DNA from 3 places in the Streptomyces sp. NPDC050617 genome. Region 3 is predicted to be linked to each of the others. Evidence: riboswitches for the same ligand, from Rfam matches in the RefSeq annotation. Region 3 holds a riboswitch; each other region holds the start of a gene.
The links. Region 3 has a riboswitch for cyclic di-AMP ahead of AB0I49_RS10175 (NlpC/P60 family protein). Riboswitches for the same ligand answer to the same signal wherever they lie in the genome.
Positions count from the first base shown of each region.

Region 1: linked by a shared signal. The riboswitch ahead of AB0I49_RS16790 (peptidoglycan DD-metalloendopeptidase family protein) and the one ahead of AB0I49_RS10175 (NlpC/P60 family protein) in region 3 are both predicted to bind cyclic di-AMP.
Region 2: linked by a shared signal. The riboswitch ahead of AB0I49_RS20535 (C40 family peptidase) and the one ahead of AB0I49_RS10175 (NlpC/P60 family protein) in region 3 are both predicted to bind cyclic di-AMP.

Region 1 covers NZ_JBFAIS010000011.1:26,394-33,657, reverse strand. The annotation lists gene AB0I49_RS16800 (DEAD/DEAH box helicase) at 1-343, shown strand, start outside; gene AB0I49_RS16795 (PP2C family protein-serine/threonine phosphatase) at 793-2,151, shown strand; cyclic di-AMP (ydaO/yuaA leader) riboswitch at 2,427-2,576, shown strand; gene AB0I49_RS16790 (peptidoglycan DD-metalloendopeptidase family protein) at 2,588-3,940, shown strand; gene AB0I49_RS16785 (aldo/keto reductase) at 4,041-4,985, shown strand; gene AB0I49_RS16780 (hypothetical protein) at 5,051-5,350, opposite strand; gene AB0I49_RS16775 (hypothetical protein) at 5,538-6,545, shown strand; gene AB0I49_RS16770 (hypothetical protein) at 6,648-6,821, opposite strand; gene AB0I49_RS16765 (hypothetical protein) at 6,949-7,264, opposite strand, start outside.
Region 2 covers NZ_JBFAIS010000015.1:8,057-15,320, forward strand. The annotation lists gene AB0I49_RS20505 (adenosylmethionine--8-amino-7-oxononanoate transaminase) at 1-904, opposite strand, end outside; gene bioB (biotin synthase BioB) at 897-2,075, opposite strand; gene AB0I49_RS20515 (8-amino-7-oxononanoate synthase) at 2,224-3,366, shown strand; gene AB0I49_RS20520 (DUF397 domain-containing protein) at 3,429-3,653, opposite strand; gene AB0I49_RS20525 (helix-turn-helix transcriptional regulator) at 3,663-4,568, opposite strand; gene AB0I49_RS20530 (ATP-binding protein) at 4,792-5,223, shown strand; gene AB0I49_RS20535 (C40 family peptidase) at 5,517-5,987, opposite strand; cyclic di-AMP (ydaO/yuaA leader) riboswitch at 5,991-6,200, opposite strand; gene AB0I49_RS20540 (hypothetical protein) at 6,479-6,787, opposite strand; gene AB0I49_RS20545 (ATP-dependent Clp protease proteolytic subunit) at 6,794-7,264, opposite strand, start outside.
Region 3 covers NZ_JBFAIS010000005.1:350,775-358,038, reverse strand. The annotation lists gene pcrA (DNA helicase PcrA) at 1-1,876, opposite strand, end outside; cyclic di-AMP (ydaO/yuaA leader) riboswitch at 2,212-2,377, shown strand; gene AB0I49_RS10175 (NlpC/P60 family protein) at 2,385-3,584, shown strand; gene AB0I49_RS10170 (hypothetical protein) at 3,625-3,978, opposite strand; gene AB0I49_RS10165 (NlpC/P60 family protein) at 4,450-5,550, shown strand; gene AB0I49_RS10160 (alpha/beta hydrolase-fold protein) at 5,599-6,714, opposite strand; gene AB0I49_RS10155 (DUF397 domain-containing protein) at 6,912-7,109, opposite strand; gene AB0I49_RS10150 (helix-turn-helix transcriptional regulator) at 7,123-7,264, opposite strand, start outside.

The DNA of each region.
Region 1 (7,264 bases), on a different contig from region 3:
CGTCCCGGTCGTCATCACGCCGCCGGCGCCGACGCAGCCCCAGGGCGGCAAGCCGAAGTCGCGGTCCTCGCGCTCCTCGGGCGCGTCGCGGCCCTCGCGGCCGGGCGCGGGCTCCGGGGGCGGTTCCGGCTCGGGCGCGGCGTCGGGCTCCGGCGGTCGTGGCCGGGGCAGCCGCGGCGGTCGCGGCCGTACGTTCCAGGGCTCGGGATCGGGTACGGGAACGGGCGCGGGTACGGCCTCCGGCGGCGGCGGGCGCGGCGGTAACGGGCGCGGCTCCAGCGGCAGCGGCAGCGGCGGCAATGGCGGGTCGGGACGCGGGCGGGGGCGGACTTCGGCGGCCTGACGGCTGCTGTTCTTTCTCGTCTCTTCTCTTTCTCCTTTCTCTTCTCTTCTTTCTCTTCTTTCTCGTCTTTTTCTCGCTGAGGTGGGGTGGAGTGGGGGTGGCGGGGCGCGCGGTGTCGTGGCGCGCTCGGCTCTCCTGACGTGCGCGCCTGTACGGGCCGCTCGCACGCTCCCCGACGCACGCCCTGACCAGCGCGTACGCCCGTAGCCCGCTTCGATCCGCCGTCGACGGCCCCGTTTGGCGGGGGCGGTCGGCGGCCACCCGATTGGACGAGCAGCGGTCGCCGGGACCGGCGGCGCCCGGAAGCCTGGGAGAGGCGCCGCGCGGGACGGACCGGTCAGGAGAGAACGGTGGGGAAGCGAGGCACCGGAGGCCGGGGACGCAGCCGGGGACGCGAGGGCGCGCCCGCGGGGGTGTCCTCGCGACCGTCCATGGGGATGTCCGCGGGGATGTCCGCCCGACCGTCCGCGAACGGGCTCTCCCGCCGCGCCGTGATCGCCAACCGCCTGGCGCTCTGGCTCCCCGCCGTGCTCATCGTCGGCGGCGTCCTCTTCGACGTCCTGACCCCGCCGAAGTACACCGGGGCCCCCTTCCTGTCGGCCGCTCCGCTGGTCGCGGCACCGCTCTTCGGGCGGCGCGGCACGGCGGCCGTCGCCGTCGCGGCCGTGGCCGCCGCGGCCGGGACCAACGCGTACCACCGGGCGGTGAACTCCTTCGAGACCGCGACCAAGACCGCGACCGTCCTGACCGTCGCCATCCTCGCGCTCGGCATCAACCGCATCGTGCGCCGCAGCGACCAGCAGCTGGAGTCCGCGCGCGGCATCGCGGAGGCGGCCCAGCGCGCCGTGCTGCCGACGCCCCCGGCCAGTATCGGCGTGGGGCTGTGCGTCGCGGCGCGCTATGTGGCGGCGCAGGCGGACGCCCGTATCGGCGGCGATCTGTACGCGGTGCAGGACACTCCGCACGGCGTACGCGTCATCGTCGGCGACGTCCGGGGCAAGGGACTGGAGGCGGTCGAGGCGGTCGCCGTCGTGATCGGCGCGTTCCGGGAGGCGGCGGAGCAGGAGGCGACCCTGGAAGCGCTCGCGGCGCGGCTGGAGCGGGCGTTGCAGCGGGAGGGGGCGAGACGGGAGGGGCTGGACCAGTTCGAGGGGTTCACCACGGCCGTACTCGCGGAGGTGGCGGTGACGGGGGCGGAGCCGGGGGCGGGATCGGAGTCGGAGTCGGCGTCGGAGTCGGGGGCGGTGACGGGGGTGGAATCGGCGTCGGAGCCGGTATCGGGGCCGGAGTCGGATGGCGCGGTGCTGCGCGTCGTGAACCGCGGCCACCCGCCGCCGCTGCTGCTGTACGCGGACGGCAAGGCGGTGGAGGCATCGCCGGAGGTGCCGGCGCTGCCGCTGGGCATGGGCGACCTGGGCGTATGGCCGGACCGGGTGGACGTATGGGACTTTCCGGCGGGAACGACGCTGCTGCTGTTCACGGACGGGGTGACGGAGGCCAGGGACGAGCGGGGCGTCTTCTACGATCCGCAGGCCCGGCTGAACGGGCGGCTGTTCGACGGGCCGGACCTGCTGCTGGAGGAACTCGCGGCGGATGTCGCGCGGCATACGGGCGGGGGGACGTCGGACGATATGGCCCTGCTGGCGATCCGGCGGGGCGGGAGCGGGGGCGGAGGCGCGGGCCCGAGCGGGGGCGCGGGCCGGAGTGGGAGCGCGGGCCCAAGCGGGGGCGGGAGCGCGGGTCCAGGCGGGAGCGGGGGCGGAGCGGGGCGGCTGCCGGGGGCCGGGGATCGGGAACACGGTGCGTAGTGGATCTTGATCACTGCGCATAACGACTGGTGCACGATCGCCGCCGAGGGGTTTCGGCTGCTGCGACGACTCGACCGCTTTCGCCGACGCGTGTCCATAAAGTCCTCACCAAAGCCTGCGCGGATTACGGGCAACAGCTTGGTATCCGGGTCTCGCTTCTATTAACGTTCGATAACGCAGCGCGGTCGTCACAACCGCCGCAAGAGGCGGCACCGTGCGCCTTCGCCGAATCCCGCAGGCACCAGCAACACCGGCAACACCGTACGTACCCAGCACCATCGGCAGCACCGGCAACACGAGGCACCAGGGAACCGGGGAACCACCAACCTTGGGGTGAGTCGGACGCCTTCGCGAGAAGGGGCCCGTAGGAGACCTTCCTGCTCCGAACCCGTCAGCTAACCCGGTAGGCGAGAAGGAAGGAAAGGAGTGCGCCCCCGTGGCGTCCAACAAGCCTGCCCTCGACGAGCCGATGTACGAGCCGGCGTACGAGTCGATGTACGAGCCGACGCACGCTCGGTCGTTTGAGCCCCCGTACGAACCCGCCGTACTTGCCGAGCCTGCCGCATCCGCCTCCGGTTTCGAGACCGTTGAGGCCGGCCCGGTCCCCGACGCCCACGCCGCCGCCGCGCACTTCGCAGCGGATGGTGGAGCGGACGCTGAAGTGGACGCTGAAGCGGACCCCAATGAGGGCTGGTCGGGGGAGCGGGGCGCGGAGCTGTGGGAGGAGTGGAACCCCGCCGAGGACCCCGCGGGCCCGGCCCGCGGCAAGCACCGGGTCGGCAAGCAGCGCGGCGGCACGATGGCCCGTAGCGGAGCGGTGCTCGGCGTCGGTGTCATCGCGGCGGTCGGGGCGGGCGGCATGGCGAGCGCCAAGGACCGCCCGGCGCCGCCGATATCCGTGCCCGACCTGGCGCATCTGGCCGATCAGGTGGGCGAGTTGCCGGGGAAGCTGCCGGCCGTCGAGGACCTGCCGGGCATCGGCTCGCTCGTAGCGGACGACTCCGCTCCGGAGACGGCGGGGGCTTCTGAGGCTTCCGTTGCGGATCAGCAGCCGCTGTCCCGGATGGGCCTGTCCGCGGAGGACGCGGCGAACGGCGTCGCCGACGCGGGTGAGGCGCTCCGCGCCCGCATCCTTCAGCAGGCCGAGCACCAGCAGTCCGCCGCGGCCGACGAGTCGCGTGATGCCGCCGCCCGAGCCGCGGAGGCCGAGGCCGCCGACGCGGCGGCGAAGCGGAAGGCGGATGCCGAGGCAGAAGCGGAAGCGGCGGCCAAGCGGAAGGCCGAGAAGGCGGCGGAGGCTGCGGAGGCGGCTGAGGCCGCGAAGGCCGCCCACCAGAAGGCGGAGGGGAAGCCGGGGGCGACGGCGCAGGGCACGGCGCAGGCTCAGCCGACGGGCTCGTACACGCTGCCCGTCGGCTCGTACACGCTTACCGCCGGATTCGGCCAGTCGGGCGACATGTGGTCCGCCAACCACACCGGGCAGGACTTCGCGGCGCCGACGGGTACGCCGATCAAGGCGGTGCACGGCGGCACGATCACGCAGGCCGGGTGGGCGGGTTCGTACGGCTACCGCACGGTGCTCACCCTGGACGACGGCACTGAGCTGTGGTTCTGCCACCAGTCGTCGATCTCCGTGACCTCCGGAAAGGTGAAGACGGGCGACGTCATCGGCCGGGTCGGCGCGACCGGCAATGTCACCGGCCCCCATCTGCACCTGGAGGTGCGGCCGGGCGGGGGCGCCCCGGTGGACCCGATGACGTGGCTGCGGGGGCACGGCTTGAAGCTGTAACGGGCGGGGCCGGCGGGTTTCTTGGGGCCATGTGGCTTAAACGGAACGGACGGGTCCGTCCGCACCGTAAAGGCGTCCGGGCGAGGCGTTAAATGGGCTTATGGCTGAGAAGCGCAAGAAGATCGGAAACCTGTCCGTCCACCCGCTCTGCCTCGGAGGCAACGTCTTCGGCTGGACGGCCGACGAGGCGGAGTCCTTCGCCGTCCTGGACGCCTATACGGCGGCGGGCGGCAACTTCATCGACACCGCCGACGTCTACTCCGCCTGGGTCCCCGGCAACTCGGGCGGCGAGTCCGAGACCGTCCTGGGCGACTGGTTCGCGACCCGCGGCAACCGCGAGGACATCGTCCTGGCCACCAAGGTCGGCGCGGGCGTCCCGGAGAAGCGCGGTCTGGCCGCCAACGGCATCAAGGCGGGTGTGGAGGAGTCCCTGCGCCGGCTGCGCACCGACTACATCGATCTCTACTACACGCACTACGACGACGAGTCCGTACCGGTGTCGGAGTTCCTCACGGCCCTGGACGAGCTGGTGCGGGAGGGCAAGGTCCGCGAGATCGCGGCCTCCAACATCACGGCGGACCGGCTGGAGGAGGCGCTGACCTTCTCCGACGCGGAGGGCCTGGCCAAGTACGCAGCGCTCCAGCCGCGGTACAACCTGGTCTCGCGCGACACGTACGAGGGCGACCTGGCCACCGCCGCCGCGCGCCACGGGCTGGCGGCGGTCCCGTACTACGCCCTGGCGTCGGGCTTCCTGACCGGCAAGTACCGTCCGGGCGTGACCGTGGACAGCGCGCGGTCGGGCACCGCCGCCGAGTACGTACGGACCGAGCGCGGCCGGCGCGTTCTGGAGGCGCTGGACAAGGTTGCGGAGGCCCACGGCGCCGAACTGGCGACGGTCTCCCTGGCCTGGCTCGCCGCCCAGCCGACGGTGGCCTCCCCGATCGCGAGCGCGCGCAACACGGGGCAGCTGCCGGCGCTGCTGGCGATGGCGGATCTGCGGCTGACGGCTGACGAGGTGGACCTGCTGACGGAGGCGTCGAAGTAGGAGCGGAAGCAGGGGGGAGGGGCGGGGAGAGGCGGGGCGGCCGGGCCCCGCTCCCCCCTCGCCTGCTACCCCCGCCGCTCGACGGCCCAGGAGGCGAGGGCGACGCCGCCGGCGACGGCGAAGACGGAGGGCCAGGCGCCGACCTTCTTGGCGAGCGGGTGGGAGCCGGCGAAGGCGGCCACGTACAGCCCGGTCAGCGCGGCGGCGGCGCCGGTCCCGGACCGCTGCTGCCACTGCCGCGCCGCGACGGCGCCGGCCGCGGCGAGCGCGGCCCCGCCCAGCGGCCGCTTCTTGGTCCACCGGGCCACCCCGTAACCGCCGACCAGCCCGCCGGCGGCCACTACAGACGTCGGAACCCCAGCCATTGCGCAACCTCCACGATCCGTGACAAGACAATGCGACAAAACAACTCGAACGTTTCCTCGACCCTACGCCTGGGGGGTGCGGAGGCGGACACCCGATGATGAGGTGCGACTTTCCGCGGGGGAGGAAGTAGGAGGAGAGTCGGAGAAGCAGGACAGGGGGACCGTTCCTGCTGGGCAGCAACTGCCCATGCCTACGCCGATCTCGTACGACCGGGTGCTCCTGGCCCGACTGGTCCGCCGCCAACGCGGCCTCGCCACGCACGCACAGTTGCGCGCCCTAGGGGTCTCCCAGGGCGCGATCTGGAACAGGGCACGCGAGAACGGTCCGTGGCAACGGGTGCTGCCGCGCGTCTACCTGCTCCATTCCGGGGTGCCGGACGCGTTCCAGCGCCTGCTGGCGGCGGTGCTGTACGCGGCGGGGCAGCGCGCGGCGGGGGCACCGCTGTCGGGCAGGTCGGCACTGCTGACAGGCAGGGCGGCGCTGCACATGGCACCGGGTTCCACGACGCGGCACGAGGCGGCGCGACTGGCACCGGTGGAGGTGCTCATTCCGGACGACCGCCGGGTCGTGGACGCGGGTTACGTCCGTGTCATCAGGACCCGTCGCTGGCCGGCCCGCCACCTGCTGGTCGAGAGCATGCCCATCACCGGGGCGGCCCGCGCCGCCGCCGACATCGCGGCCCGCTGGACTGGCCGCCCGAACGGCCTGCGGGCCCTCCTCACCGCGACGGTCCAGCGCGACTTCTGCACGGCGGGCGACCTGGTCGACGAACTCACCGCGGCCGGCCTGGACCGCAGCCCGACGGTCGCGAGGGCGGCGGAGGAACTGACGGCGGGCGTGGCCTCGTCGGCGGAGGGCAAGGCAAGAGCGGCCATCGCGAAGTCCCCCCTCCCGGCTCCCCTATGGAACCCGGACCTCTACACCGCCGCCGGCGAATTCATCGCAAGCCCGGACGCGTACTGGCCGGCGGCGGGCGTAGCCCTGGAAGTCGACTCCGCAGCCCACCACTTCCTCCACCCTGACCGCCACCCCTCCCGCCGCCAACGCCTCGAATCCCACGCCATCCACGTCATCACCACCACCCCCACCACCCTGAACACCACCCCAGCCGCCTTGATCACATCCCTGACCAGGGCCTTGACGACGGGATACCGGACGGGGCCGCCGCGGGGGGTGCGGGTGGAGACGGAGTAATCAGAAGCGGCGCGCTGACCGGGCCAGCGGTCTGGACGTACTCCTTCTCGGCAAAGCCCAGTTGAGCGGTGAAGCCAGCGATGGCTTGAGGCGGGCGACCGCCTACTCACCGTCCTGAGGGAGCGGTTCGGAGGGGCCTCCGCAGGACTCCACGAGGACATGGAACTCCTCCTGGCTCGTCCAGTGCCCGTCGTCGTACCTCTTTTCCTTCCGGGCACCGATCCGCTTGATGCTGATGGTGTCCTCGCGCCAGCTGTCGGTGGGCTTTTCGCTCATAGAAATGTTCTCCTCGCGGATACCAATGGGAATGGGCGTAGAGACAGGCAGGACGAAATGGCCCGGCGCCTCCGGGCGGTGCAGATATTCGACTGTGGCGCGGGTGGGCAGGAGATTCTTCCGAGGGTTATGCCGTATCGGTCATGAGGGACGCGCGCATCGCGGTCTCCGCGTAGTCGGTGAGCCCGGCAGCCATAAGAGCCAGTGCCAAGCGCATGACATCGGCATGGCTCCGCTTCCGGCCGTTGGCCAGCAGGGCTTCGGCGAGGCCGGGCTGCTGCCTTCGGCAGAGTTCGCGGATGGTCTCTGCAACCTGTCTGGGCGCCGCCGTGCTGACCGTCGCCGAGATGAGGTTCAGAACGTCCTGGCGGCGGCCAGCGGCTTGGTGCGCGACCATGACGTCGGCCGTCTTGCCAGCAGGAGTGCTTTCCCCGCTGTGCCGG
Region 2 (7,264 bases), on a different contig from region 3:
CCCGCGCCGTGCAGAGCGTCGCCGCCATCGTCAGATAGCCGCCGGTCAGCGCCTTGCCGAGGCAGAGCACATCGGGCGTGATCCCCGCATGCTCCGCCGCGAACAGCCGGCCCGTCCGGCCGAACCCGGTCGCGATCTCGTCCAGCACCAGCAGCACGCCGTGCCGGTCGCACGCCTCGCGCAGCACCCGCAGATACGCGGGGGAGTGGAAGCGCATGCCGCCCGCCCCCTGCACCACCGGCTCGACGATCACCGCCGCCAGTTCGTCGGCGTGACGCGCGATCAGGCCCCGCAGATGCTCCGCGTACCCGGCGTCCGGCTCCGCGTCGAACCCCGCCGGGGGCGCGTCCGCGAAGACCTGCCGGGGCAGCGCTCCCTGCCACAGGCCGTGCATGCCGCCCTCCGGATCGCAGACGGACATCGGCTGCCAGGTGTCCCCGTGGTAGCCGCCGCGCCAGGTCAGCAGCCGCTGCTTGCGCGGTCTGCCGACCGAGCGCCAGTACTGGAGGCACATCTTCACGGCGACCTCGACGGACACCGATCCGGAGTCGGCGAGGAAGACGTGTTCCAGCCCGGCGGGGGTGATCTCCACCAGCCGGGCCGCGAGCCGCACGGCGGGCTCGTGCGTGAGCCCGCCGAACATCACATGGCTCATCCGCTCCAACTGGCCGCGCGCCGCCGCGTCGAGCACGGGGTGGCCGTAGCCGTGGATCGCGGACCACCACGACGACATCCCGTCGATCAGCTCGTCCGCTCCCCAGGCCGGCTGGGCGAGCCGCAGCCGCACCCCGGCCGCGGACTCCACGACCAGCGGCTCCTGGCGGCCCGGCATCGGACCGTAGGGGTGCCAGACGTGCCGCCGGTCCAGGGCCAGCAGTCGGGCGGGGGTGAGCGGCTCAGGCATTGGGCGGCAGATCCGTGCCCGCGCCCCGCCGGCGCACCGCGACCAGGTCCGTACGGGGGCCGGAGTCCGTACGGGCGTCAGGGCGCGTACCGGCGTCGGAGCGGTCCGTACGAGCGTGAGCGGATGTGGCGGATGTGGCGGATGCGGCGGGCGCGGCGGGCGCGTCCGCCCGGTGCGCGGGCAGCGTCGTGGTGTCCGCGCCCTCCACCTCGAACCCCGCGTCCTCGATCATCGCCAGGTCCGCGCTGCCCTCCTGGCCCTCGCTGGTCAGGTAGTCGCCCAGGAAGATCGAGTTGACGAGGTGCAGCGCGAGCGGCTGGAGGCTGCGCAAGTGCACCTCGCGCCCGCCCGCGAGGCGCACCTCCGCGTCCGGGCAGACGAACCGCACCATGGCGAGCACCCGCAGCGCGCGCCGCGGCGTGAGGTTCCACTCCCCGGCGAGCGGCGTTCCCTCCATGGGGATGAGGAAGTTGACCGGAACCGAGTCGGGGTCCAGCTCGCGGAGGGCGAAGACGACGTCCACCAGGTCGGCGTCGCTCTCGCCCATGCCCGCGATCAGCCCGGAGCACGCCGACATGCCCGCCGCCTGCGCCTGCTGGACCGTCGAGACCCGGTCGGAGAAGTCATGGGTGGTGCAGATGTCGCCGTACGTCGCCTCGGAGGTGTTCAGGTTGTGGTTGTACGCGTCCGCGCCGGCGGCGCGCAGCCGTTCGGCCTGCCCGCGCGAGAGCAGCCCGAGGCACGCGCACACCTCGACGCCCTCATGCCGCTCCTTGATGGCCTCGATCGTGCGGGAGACGCGGTCCACGTCCCGGTCGCTCGGCCCGCGTCCGCTGGCCACCAGGCAGACCCGTTTCGCGCCGCCCGCCACCCCGGCGGCAGCGGCCTTCGAGGCGTCCTCGGGCTTCAGCCAGCTGTACTTGAGGATCTCCGCCCGCGAACCGAGCCGCTGCGAGCAGTACGAGCAGTCCTCCGGGCAGAGCCCCGACTTGAGGTTGACGAGGTAGTTGAGCTTCACCCGGCGGCCGAACCAGTGGCGGCGCACCCGGCCCGCCGCGGCCACCACGTCGAGGAGTTCGTCGTCGCCGGACGACAGGACGGCGAGGGCTTCCTCACGGGTCGGCAGCTCCCGCCGCAGCCCCTTGTCCACCAATGTGCGCAGAAGATCCATGCTGCTGATCCTCGCTCAGGCCCGACCCTCGCACTATGGAGGATTGATACAAGAGCCGTCGAGCGAGGTGTGTGTATTGCCGCACCTTGACCCCGCGTCACGAGGGCTACGTTCTATGCAAACCCCACAGAACGACGAGGGACGGCCGATGCAGCAGGACCCGTTCGAATGGATCGACGCGCAGCGCGGCCGGCGACGGCGGGCGGGGCTCGTACGGACCCTGCGGCCGCGCCCCGCCGACTGCCCGCTCATCGACCTGGCCGGGAACGACTACCTCGGGCTGGCCCGGCATCCCGAGGTCACCGCGGCCGCCGCGGACGCGGCGCGGCGCTGGGGCGCGGGAGCGACCGGCTCGCGGCTCGTCACGGGCACCACCGAGCTGCACGCCCGGCTCGAAGAACGGCTGCGCGGGTTCTGCGGGTTCGAGGCCGCACTGGTCTTCTCCTGCGGTTACACCGCCAACCTGGCCGCCGTCACCGCCCTCGCCGGCCCCGGCGCCCTCATCGTCTCGGACGCCGGCAACCACGCCTCGCTCATCGACGGCTGCCGGCTCTCCCGGGCCGGGACGGCGGTCGTCGCGCACGCGTCGCCCGACGCCGTCCGCGCGGCGCTCGCGGCGCACGGCGGCCCGGCGCTGGCCGTCACGGACTCCGTCTTCTCCGTGGACGGCGACGCGGCGCCGCTGCCCGCGCTGGCCGCCGCCTGCCGGGCGAGCGGCGCGGCGCTGCTGGTCGACGACGCCCACGGGCTGGGCGTGCTGGGCGAGGGCGGGCGCGGCGCCGTGTACGCGGCCGGGCTCGCGGGCGCGCGCGACGTGGTGGCCACCGTGACGCTGTCCAAGTCGCTGGGCAGCCAGGGCGGCGCGGTGCTGGGCCCGGCCAAGGTGATCGACCAACTGGTCAACGCCGCCCGTACGTTCATCTTCGACACCGGCCTCGCCCCGGCCGCGGCGGGCGCGGCGCTGGCCGGGCTGGAGCTGCTGGCCGGGGAGCCGGGGCGGGCGGAGCGGGTGCGTAGGGTCGCGTACGAGCTGTACGCGCGGCTGACGGCGGCGGGGCTCGCGGTGCCCCGGCCGTCGGCGGCGGTCGTCTCCGTACGGGCCCCGTCGCCCGAGGCGGCGGTGCGGTGGGCCGCGGACTGCCGGGGGGCGGGGCTCGCCGTGGGGTGTTTCCGGCCGCCGTCGGTGCCCGACGGGGTGTCGCGGCTGCGGCTGACCGCGCGGGCGGATCTGACGGAGCAGCAGGTGGAGCGGGCGGTCGCCACGGTCGTGGGGACCGCGCCGCCCTCGTGATCAGTGGTTCTCGAAGCCGTCGGAACGGCTGGGCGCAGGGGCTGCCCGGCCCGCCGGGACCGTCAGAGGGAGCCGTCGCGGACAGCCCCGACGAAGGAGTTCCAGGCGGCGGGGGAGAACAGCAGGACGGGACCGGACGGGTCCTTCGAGTCGCGGAGCACGAGCAGGCCGGATCCGGTGGCGGCGGTCTCGACGCAGTTGTTCATTCCGGTGCTGTGGCTGCTGCGGCGCCAGGCGGTGCCGAGCAGCTCCGCATCACCGGACAGCGGGCATGGCGTGGTGGACATGGTGCCTCCTCAGGCGCCGACGTCGGTCTCGGCGTTGGCCTTGACGTTGATCTCGGCGTTGATCTCGGTGATGAAATTCAACGATGCGTCGTGCGGCAGGGCGCGGGCCCGCAGGGTTTCGAACGCGGTGCAGTACGCCTGGAGGTCCTCTTTCCGTTCAAGGTAGACGCTGCCCGTCAAATGGTCGAGAACGACCACATCCAGATCGGCCATGGGCGAAAAGGAGAAGATTACGAAAGGCCCGGTAATGCCAATGTGGCCGCCATGGGTAAACGGCAGCACGTGAAGGCTCACATTGGGCAGCGCGCCGAACTCCAGCAGCTTTCGCAACTGCCCTGTCATGACCCCCGGGCCTCCCACCGCGCGCCGCAGCACGGCCTCGTCGAGGACCGCGCACAGCCGCGTCGGCGACGCCCCCCGGAGCACCGCCTGCCGGGTCATCCGCACCGCCACCAACTCCTCGACCTGCTCGTCGGGCGGGTCGCCCAGCGCCGCCCGGGTGACCGCGCGCGCGTACTCGGGCGTCTGGAGCAGCCCCGGCACCACGGTCGTCTCCAGCGTGCGGGCCTGTGAGGCCGCGGTCTCCAGCGAGATGAAGTCCCGGTACTCGGCGGGCAGCAGGTCGCCGTACGCGTACCACCAGGTGTTCCGCGCCCCGTTCCGGTCCGCGGGGCCGGGGCTGCACAGTGCCGTCAGCAGGGCGCGCCGTTCGGCGTCCACCACCTCGTACGCGTCCAGGAGTCGCACCACGTCGGCGGGTTTCACGCCACTGCGACCGGTCTCGATACGGCTGACTTTCGACTGGTGCCAGCCCACCGCCGCCGCTGCCTGACGGCTCGTGAGCCCGGCCGTCTCGCGCTGTCGCCGCAGTTCCGCGCCGAGTTTGCGGCGGCGCACCGCAGGACCGTTCCCCATGATGACTCCTTTCACTCGGTGTCAATGCGCCAGTGTGCCGCGCAAATACGGTCTCCCGTCGCAGAGTTCACCGCTTTGAGCGACAGATATATGCACATCCGGCTGGATTGCCGCGGGGGCGACACCATCGATGGCAATCTGTCGCGGAGAGCCGTCCGGGGCACTCACACTTCACCGCGCAACGCCCCGGAAACCGGCCGGGTGGGAAAGGAACAACGCCGCCATGGCAGACCTGCAGGAAGCATCCGTCTCTCTGCCGACCGTGCCCGCCTCGGTCTCCGCGGCCCGGAGCCACGTCACGAACGTGCTCGCCGAATGGGGCCTGCCGGAGCGGACCGAGGCGGGCGGCATCGTCCGGCTGATCGTCTCCGAGCTCGCCACCAACGTGGTCCAGCACACGTGGGGGCGGTCGCCCGTCTTCACCGTGGTCGTCCAGCTCGACCGGGGCGAACTGCTGCGCATCGGCGTCGCCGACAGCCATCCGGGCCGCCCCAGGCGGCTCCCCGCCGCCGTCCAGCAGGACAACGGCCGCGGCATGGTCATCGTCCGCACCCTCACCAAGGAACTCGGCGGCACCCTCACCATCACCCCCGCCCCCGACGGCGGCAAGACCGTATGGATCACCCTGCCCTGGACGAGCCCACGGGCTCTGTGACCTGGCCGGACGACCGCCCCGGGGCCCGCCGGCCGGGACCTGATGGCGGACCGCCGTCGCGAGGCGTCGGCCGGGGCCGTGCTGCCGGGGTGCGTCCACGCCCGGACGGCGTCGCGGTGGTGGTGCAGGGCGGGAAGACCCCCTTCGCCAGGTCGGTGAGCAACGAGGCGAGCGGGGTCATCCCACCCTCGGACCGGGAAACGGCATGTGACTCCTCAAGGGACGTACGGGCGCTGTCCTGGCGCGCTCGAACTACCCTCGGTCACTGACATCGCCGGGTGCCCGGCGGCCCGTCAGCCCACGCGCCCGTAACTGACGCTCCGCGACCAGATCTTCTCCAGGCGCACCACCGTCCCGCTCTTCGGAGCGTGCCAGATCCGGCCCCTGCCGGCGTAGATGCCCACGTGGTAGACGCCGCCGCGGGAGTGGAAGAAGACCAGGTCGCCGCCCTTGCGGGAGGAAGCCGAGACATGCCGGGCGCGGTTGTACTGCGCGGCGGCCGTGCGCGGCAGCCGCTTGCCGGCGCGCTTGAAGGAGTAGAGGGTCAGGCCCGAGCAGTCGAAGCGGTAGGGGCCGGACGCCCCGTAGCGGTAAGGGGAGCCCTTCTTCGACGCCGCTACGCGCAGCGCCTTGGTGGACGCCGTGGCGGCCTCGGCCTCGGGGGCGCCGCTCGGCAGGAGAGCGGCGGCGCCGAAGGCGGCCAGGGTGAGTACGGAGGCGGCGCCGGTCCTGGACAGCAGTCGGGGGCGTGTGTGCGCTGTCATGCGCGACCCTTCGTCAACCGCCTGTGAAGGATGACCTGTCGGGTTCGGGCTGGCGAAGTTGCCCGGCCGCGTCCGCGGCTTCACCCCGAGGGGACCGCCTGTCGCACTTCGTCGATCAGGCGGCCCCCGCCGTGCTCGGGTCCTCCACTCCTGCCGATGCACTCTTGTCGACCAGACGCCCGGCACGGCGGCAGGACTCGGCGTCCGCCCGGACCGCCCCGCGGAGGCGGGGGCTTGTCGTCTCAGGGATCTTGACGCATCCCTGGTACGAATTCCGAGCCGAAATCGCCTTATGTGAGGCTGGTCACGACTGACCTGTTCGGGTGGACGCGCGGAGATTTCGTTCCGCGTCCCGAACCGTACGCAGCCCCGCACCAGCGGTGCGGTATCGCCGCCCGACCAGTACCCGCGCGCATCGCGCAAGTTGATCACTGCGAATCGTCCAGGCCCGTATACGCCTATCGGGGGATGGGCATTGAGCTACCTGCGGGTCAACTCACCGGACCCGATGGCATCGTCACCCGGCCCGTCCGCCGCTCCCCGTCCAGTACCCGCATGGCACGTTCCAGCGTGGGCGCGTGCAGCTCGCTCTCGCCGCGCTCGTGCATCACGGCCAGCGCGTCGCGCAGCCCCGCGGCCTTGGCGGCCAGCGCCTGAGCCGCCCGCAGCGCGGCGTAAGTGTCGTGGCCGCGCGCCGGGTTGACGCGGCCCAGCAGGTCGACCGCCTCCAGATAGCGGTCGACGAGCTCGCTCTCCGCGCGCGTGAGCGGCGGCAGCGGCGGCAGTTCGGGCGGCAGCACCGGAGCTCACCGGGCGCCGGGCGAGCCGGCGCCCGGCGCGGCGCCGTTGGCCTTGCGGCTGCTGACCAGGTGGTCCACCAGCCCGTACGCCACGGCGCCCGCGGCGTCGAAGACCTTGTCGCGCTCGATGTCCGAGCTGACGCGCCCGGCGCTCTGCCCGGTGTGCCGTACGAGCATCTCCTCCAGCTGCTCGCGCGTGCGCAGCAGTTCCCTGGCGTGGATCTGGAGGTCCGAGGTCTGCCCCTGGATCGGCTCGCTGAAGAACGGCTGGTGGATCAGGACGCGCGCGTTCGGCAGCGCGAACCGCTTGCCGGGGGTGCCCGCGGCCAGCAGTACGGCGGCGCTGGACGCCGCCTGGCCCAGGCAGCCCGTCTCGATGTCGCACGACACGTAGCGCATCGTGTCGTAGATGGAGGTCATGGCGGAGAACGAGCCGCCGGGGGAGTTGATGTAGAGCGAGATGTCCTGGTCGGGCGC
Region 3 (7,264 bases):
CGGAGTCGGCGACCAGGGCCACCTTCTCCAGGAAGTCCGCCAGCGTGCCCGGATTCTCCTCGTCGCGCTCCTGCTCGAACTCCAGGGCCACGGCGGCCAGTTCCTGGAGGTTCTCGATGCGGGTCTCGTCCTGCGGGTCGGTGGACGCCTGGAGCTCGGCGAGGTAGCCCGTACGCTCCAGCACCGCTTCCAGGACGGTCGCGGGCCCGGCGCCCGACTCGACGACCGTGCGCAGCTCCTCCATGAGGACGTTGAAGCGCTTGACGGCGTTGGCGGAGCGGGCCGCCATGCCGTACGCCTCGTCGACGCGGCGCAGGGCCTGCGGGAAGGAGATCTTCTCGCGCAGCGACAGCGCGTCGATCATCGCCTCGGCGCGGTCGCCGATGCCGCGCTTGGGGACGTTGAGGATGCGGCGCAGCGGGACGGTGTCCTCGGGGTTGGCGAGAACGCGCAGGTAGGCGAGGACGTCGCGAACCTCCTTGCGCTCGTAGAAGCGCACGCCGCCGACGACCTTGTAGGGCAGCCCGACCCGGATGAGGATCTCCTCGAAGACACGGGACTGGGCGTTGGTGCGGTAGAAGACGGCGACGTCGCCGGCCTTGGCGTCGCCCGCGTCCGTGAGCCGGTCGATCTCGTCGGCGACGAACTGCGCCTCGTCGTGCTCCGTGTCGGCGACGTAGCCGGTGATGGTGGCCCCTGCCCCGGCCTCGGTCCACAGGTTCTTGGGGCGGCGGTTCTCGTTGCGCTCGATGACGGCGTTGGCGGCGCTGAGGATGGTCTGCGTGGAGCGGTAGTTCTGCTCCAGCAGGATCGTCGTCGCGTCCGGGTAGTCCTCCTCGAACTGGAGGATGTTGCGGATGGTCGCGCCCCGGAACGCGTAGATCGACTGGTCGGCGTCGCCCACGACGCACACCTCGGCGGCCGGGACCTCGTCCGTGCCGGGGCCCACCAGCTCGCGCACGAGGGTGTACTGCGCGTGGTTGGTGTCCTGGTACTCGTCCACCAGCACGTGCCGGAAGCGGCGCCGGTAGTGGTCCGCGACGTCCGGGAACGCCTGGAGCAGGTGGACCGTGGTCATGATGATGTCGTCGAAGTCGAGGGCGTTCGCCTCGCGCAGCCGCGCCTGGTACATCGCGTACGCCTCGGCGAGCGTCTTCTCGAAGCCGTCGGCCGCCTGGCCGGCGAACTCCTCCTCGTCGATCAGCTCGTTCTTCAGGTTCGAGATCTTGGCGCTGAAGGACTTGGGCGGGAAGCGCTTCGGATCGAGGTCCAGGTCCCGGCAGACCAGCGCCATCAGCCGCTTCGAGTCGGCGGCGTCGTAGATCGAGAAGGATGAGGTGAAGCCGAGCTTCTTCGACTCACGGCGCAGGATGCGCACACAGGCGCTGTGGAAGGTGAGCACCCACATCGCGTTGGCCCGGGGGCCGACGAGGTCGCCGACGCGCTCCTTCATCTCGCCCGCGGCCTTGTTGGTGAAGGTGATCGCCAGGATCTGGCCGGGGTGCACGCCGCGCGCGCCCAGCAGGTGCGCGATCCGGTGCGTCAGCACGCGCGTCTTGCCGGACCCGGCGCCGGCGACGATCAGCAGCGGCCCGCCGCTGTGCACCACCGCGGCGCGCTGCTCCTCGTTGAGCCCCTCCAGCAGCGCGGAGGGGTCGATGACGGGCCGCGGCGCACCGTCGCGGTAGTACGCGTCGCGCGCCCCGGAGCCGCCCTGCCCCGAGGCCCGGCCGGACCGCTGTACGGGCGCGTCGAAGGCGCCCCCGAAGAGATCGTCCGGCACCGGCTCCGGTGCGGCGTCCTCGGGCGGCGGCGGGGGCTCCTCGCCCGAAGGCTCGAGATCCGCCAGGAAGCTGTCGTCAAAGAGGCTGCTCATCGCCCACCGAGTCTAGGCCGCCCCACTGACACCCGGCTCCGGCTGTGGAAAGACGGGCGAAAAGTGGGGGGAAGCGCGGGCGGAAAGCGGGGGGGAAGTGGGGGTGGAAGTGCGCGCGGACGGTACGGGCGAGAGGCGGCGTCCAGGGGGCGGAAGCAGGCGGGGTCGGGCGGAAGCAGGCGGAATCGGGCAGGTCACGGCGCGGGAGGCGCAGTCCCGGAAGGTTCCGGCATATCGAACACCAGCCTTCACAGCGGCACCACGCGTTGGCTACGGTGCTCGCTCAGGCAGCCCGTCCCCCCGCCGACGTCCGTCTGCACGGGCCGCCGACGCCGAGTCCGGCCGCGCCGCGAGGCGCCCGGAGCCGGGGACCCACACGCACCACCGGGGTGAATCGGTCCGTACGCACGCACAGCGCGCCCGTACGGACTGTAGGGCACAAACCTTCCAAACCCGCCCGAACCCGACAGCTAACCCGGTAGGCGGTCCACGGAAGGAGTCGCCTCCCTTGGCGTCGCACCGCAAGCCCCGCAGGTCCGGGTACGGGCCGCTCGACACGCCCGCCCGCCGCCGCACCGCCGTCGGCCTCACGACCGCGGCCCTGGCCTCCGCCACGCTGCTCTCCCAGACCGCGCACGCCGCTCCCGGCCGCCCCACAGCCCCCCGAACCCCCAAAGCCTCTGTCGAGGACGTCCAGCGCCGTGTGGACGCCCTGTACCGGCAGGCGGGCACGGCCACGCAGGAGTACAACGCGGCCAAGGAGCGCACGGACGCGCAGAACGGAAAGGTCGACCGGCTCCTCGACGACGTGGCCCGGCGCACCGGGAAGCTCAACGACGCGCGGCGCGCGCTCGGGGCGTACGCCGCGGCGCAGTACCGCGACGGCGGCATGAGCCAGACCGCGAACCTGCTGTTCGCCTCCGACCCGCAGAGCTGGTTCGACCAGACGCATCTGATCGACCGGATGACCGGCCGGCAGGAGCAGGCCGTACGGGAGTTCCGTACGCAGCAGAAGGCGGCGGCCAGGGACCGGGGCGAGGCGGTACGGAACCTGGCCGCGCTCACCGATTCGCAAAAGCAGCTGAAGGCGAAGAAGGAGGCCGTCCAGGGCAAGCTCGGCGAGGCGCGGGAGCTGCTGTCGAAGCTGACGGTCCAGGAGAAGGCGCGGCTGGCCGCTATCGAGAGGAAGAAGGAGGCGGCGGCCAAGAAGAAGGCCGAGGAGCTGGCGAAACGCCAGGCCGAGAAGCGGCAGAAGGAAGAGGCCGCGGAGGGCGGCGGCAGCGGCAAGGGGCAGGGCAGCTCGGAAAAGGGCCACAAGGGGGGCGGCACCGATTCCAGGGCCCCCTCAGGGACGCACGCCGCCAAGGCCGACAAGGCGATCGCCTTTGCTCGCGCACAGATGGGCAAGCCGTATGTGTGGGGCGCCACCGGCCCCAATTCGTACGACTGCTCAGGGCTGACCCAGGCGGCGTGGAAGGCGGCCGGCGTCGATCTCCCGCGCACCACCTGGGATCAGGTCAAGACCGGTACGCGGGTCGCCACGGACGATCTCCAACCGGGTGACCTGGTCTTCTTCTACGACGACATCAGCCACGTCGGCATGTACATAGGCGACGGGAAGATGATCCACGCGCCGAAGCCGGGGGCGAACGTGCGGGTGGAGTCGATCTACTACATGCCGATCTACGGGAGCGTGCGCCCGGCGTAGCGGAGGTCGCTCACGCCCCCGGGCGCCGGCTCTCAGCCGCTTACGTCCACAGCAGCGCGATGAAGATGTTGGCGACGGTCAGCGCCCCCACGATGCCGAAGACGGGCGGCTCCACCTTCTCGTCGTCCCGCTTCACATAGACCAGGCCCAGGATCACGACCAGGAACGCCAGCTTGATTCCGATCTTGACGGTGTTGAGCGAGTAGTCCTGGGCCTGGTCGAGGCCGACCAGCGCGACGCCCGTCACCAGCATGGTCAGCGCGCCGTGCAGCATCGCCGGGACCATGCGCGCCTCGCCCTTGCCCATGGCCTTCATCTGGGTGAGAAAGCCGCCGAGCAGGGCCGCGATGCCGATGATGTGCAGGCCGACGACGGTGTGAATCAGTACGTCCATGAGGCCCGACAGTATCCGGGGCCTTATCACCCACCGGCAGTCAGGTCAGCCTCATTCGCCGCTTCGATCAAGGGCGGCCGAAATCTTCCTGTACGAGCGCGAGTGGACCGATCACGTGCGGTCACCGTGCGCACGGTTTCATCCAATAGCAGTCATGCCCGCGCAGTCCCGTGACGGTCGGGCCTAGCGTCCTGCCCCAGGTGACCGGCTCCCCACTGTCACCGTCCGAACGACCGGGCCCCGCCAGGGCCCGTACCGCGCTCGGACGGCGGCTGTCGGCCACTACGCCGAGAAAACCCGGCGGCGGCCCGCCCCCCTATTACGGGCCACCGCCGGGCCGCCGCGGCGAACCGCGCACAACAGAAATGCGCAGTACAGGAAAGCGCAGGGCAGGAAAGCGCAGTTCAGCAAAGCGCGGAGCAGAAAAGCACAGAACAGAAAGCAAGGCACCGGAAGGAAGTGACGGCCCCCGTGGCCTCGCACCGCAAGCCCAAACGGCCCCGGCCGTACTCGCTCACCGGCCCCACCGCACGCACCGCGGCCACCCTCGCCCTCGCGGGCGCCGCCACCGGTACCGCGCTGGAAGGCACCGGACACGCCGCGCCCCGGCCCACCCCGGCCCAGGTCAAGACCGAGGTGGACCGCTACTACCAGGAAGCGGAGGCAGCCGCCGAGCGGTACAACGGCGCGAAGGAGAAGGCGCGCGCCGCCGAGGACGCGCTGGACGAGCTGCGCGACGAGGCCGCGCGCAAGACCGAGGGGCTCAACGCGGCCCGTAACGCGCTGGGGTCGTATGCCACGGCGCAGTACCGCGACGGCGGCCTCTCCCCCGAGATCCGGCTCGCGCTCTCCGCCTCCCCCGACCAGTACCTCGACCGCGCCGCGCGCGCCGAGCACATGGCGGGGCGACAGGCCGCCGCCGTGGAGCGCGTCGAACGCGAACTGCGCGGCGTACGGCAGGTACGCACCACCGCCGACTCCCAACTGGCCCGCCTCAAGGACTCCCAGGCCGAATTGGGCGTGCACAAACGATCCGCCGAGGGGAAGCTGGACGCCGCGAAGCGGCTCCTAGGCGAGCTGACGGCCGCACAGCGCGCCGACGTGCAGAACGACGGTACGAGCGTGAGCGACGGCGGGAACGACGGCGCGCCTGGTACGGACCGGGGCACGGCCGTACGGGCGGCGGACCGCTCGGCGGCGCGCGGCAGCGCCCAGGCCCCGACAGGGCGGGCGGCCCGCGCGGTGTCCTACGCGTACGCGGCGCTCGGCAAGCCGTACGTATGGGGCGCCACCGGCCCGTCCGCGTACGACTGCTCGGGGCTGACGCAGGCCGCCTGGCAGGCGGCGGGGGTGTCGCTGCCGCGCACCACGTACACCCAGATCAACGCGGGCTCCAGGGTCAGCCGGTCCCAACTCGCGCCCGGCGACCTGCTGTTCTTCTACTCGGGCGTCAGCCATGTCGGCATCTACGTCGGCGACGGCAAGATGATCCACGCGCCGCGTCCGGGGGCGCCGGTGCGGGTGGCGCCGATCGACCAGATGCCGTTCGCGGGCGCGACGCGCCCGGCGTGAACGGACAGCCCAGGGGGCGTGACCGCAAGCTGTATCCAGCCCCTTACCTCACGCCTTGAGCTGATGCGTGAGCCACTTGAAGACCTCCGGCACCTGCTTCCGCCAGACGACCGTGCCGTGCCCGCCCGCGCCCTTCGGGATCTTCTCCACGTGCACGGTCGTCGGCGCCTTCGCCGCCTGCTTGAGCGCCATCCCCGCCTGATAGCCGTCGCCGTCCGCGCCCGAGACGAACAGGGCGGTCCGCGGCGGGGTCTTGGCCTGCTGGAGGATCTTCCACGGGTTGTTCTTCTCCCGCAGGACCGGGTCCTTCGCCGTCAGCGCCACGGGCTCGGCGATCGGGTCGTTGTAGCCGGACAGGCTCACCCCGGCCCGGTAGCGGTCCGGGTGCGAGACGGCGAGCTTGGCGGCGCAGTGCGCGCCGGCGGAGTACCCGGCGACGGCCCAGCCGTCCGGCTTGTCCGCGGCCCGGAAGTTGTCCGTCACCATCTTGCGGACGTCGACGCTCAGCCAGGTATCGGCGTTGACCTTGCCGGGGACGTTGGCGCAGCCGGTGTCGACGTCGCCGAGCAGCGTGGTGCGCGGCGCAACGATGATGAACGGCTCCACCTCGCCCTTCTCCATCAGCGGCTTGAGCTGCGTGTTGACGTTCAGCGTCCCGAACCACGCCTTGGCCGAGCCGGGGAAGCCCGGCAGCACCTCGACCACCGGGAACTTACGGCCCTGAAAGGCGGGGTCGTCGTACTGCGGCGGCAGCCACACGTACACCTCGCCCTCCACCCCGGAGATCTGCCCCTTGAGCTTCGTCTCCCGCACCCCCGGCCCCATCCGCTGGTCCCCGGCCGGCTTGAACTTCTGCATCACCTTGGGCTCGTGCTTCACCGACTTCCCCCCGGTGCCGTCCGCGCCGAGGTCGGCCGCCGCGTTGACGTGGTTGCCGGTGCCGAGCAGGTCGTCCCAGTTGTCGAAGAGCCCGTTGGAGTTGTTCACGATCACGAAGACCATGACGACCGCCGTGGTCTGCGCGAACAGCAGCATGACGAACCGCGCCACCGCCCGCACCGCCCGCGGCCCGCCTATTCGGCTCCACAGCAGCAGCGGCACCGCCAGGGCCGCGATCACCAGCACAATCGACGTCAGGAAGAAGGGCGTCCCCGTCAGGCTCATGAAGCTCTCGTTTCCGGATCAAGGGCAGCCGCAGGGGGCAGTGCTGCCAGGGGCCCCGTGGGGGCCTTTCGACCGGAAGAGATGGCGTACTCGTCATCGAGGTTCCGCTTGTGACCAGAGCGTCATATACGGACGCGTCGGGGCCTGACCTGCCCTGTTTGACCGGAGCTCAACAGGAGGTCTGCGGTTTCCCGCTGCTATACCGCGCGGAAGGCTCCCTGTATTACGCCTCCGAGGAACGCGCCCCAGGCATCCGACCCGAATGCCAGGGTTCCGCGCTCGCGGTCCTTGGTGTCCCGCAGGCTCATGCCGGTCCCGGCCCGGCGGGCTTCGACGCACTCGCCGTTCTGATGGCTGTAGGAACTCTTGAACCACTCGGACCGATCAGCGGTCATCTGTCGCACTTCCTTAGTCACGGGCCAGCTCGTCGGCCGAGCTGACGATCAACGCCTCCGAGTCCAGGGCGCTCAACGCTGCTGCTCGTACATGATCGAAGACACTGCTGTAGTGAGCCGTATCCTCAGGCCCATCGAGGTAGGCGTGGCTCGTG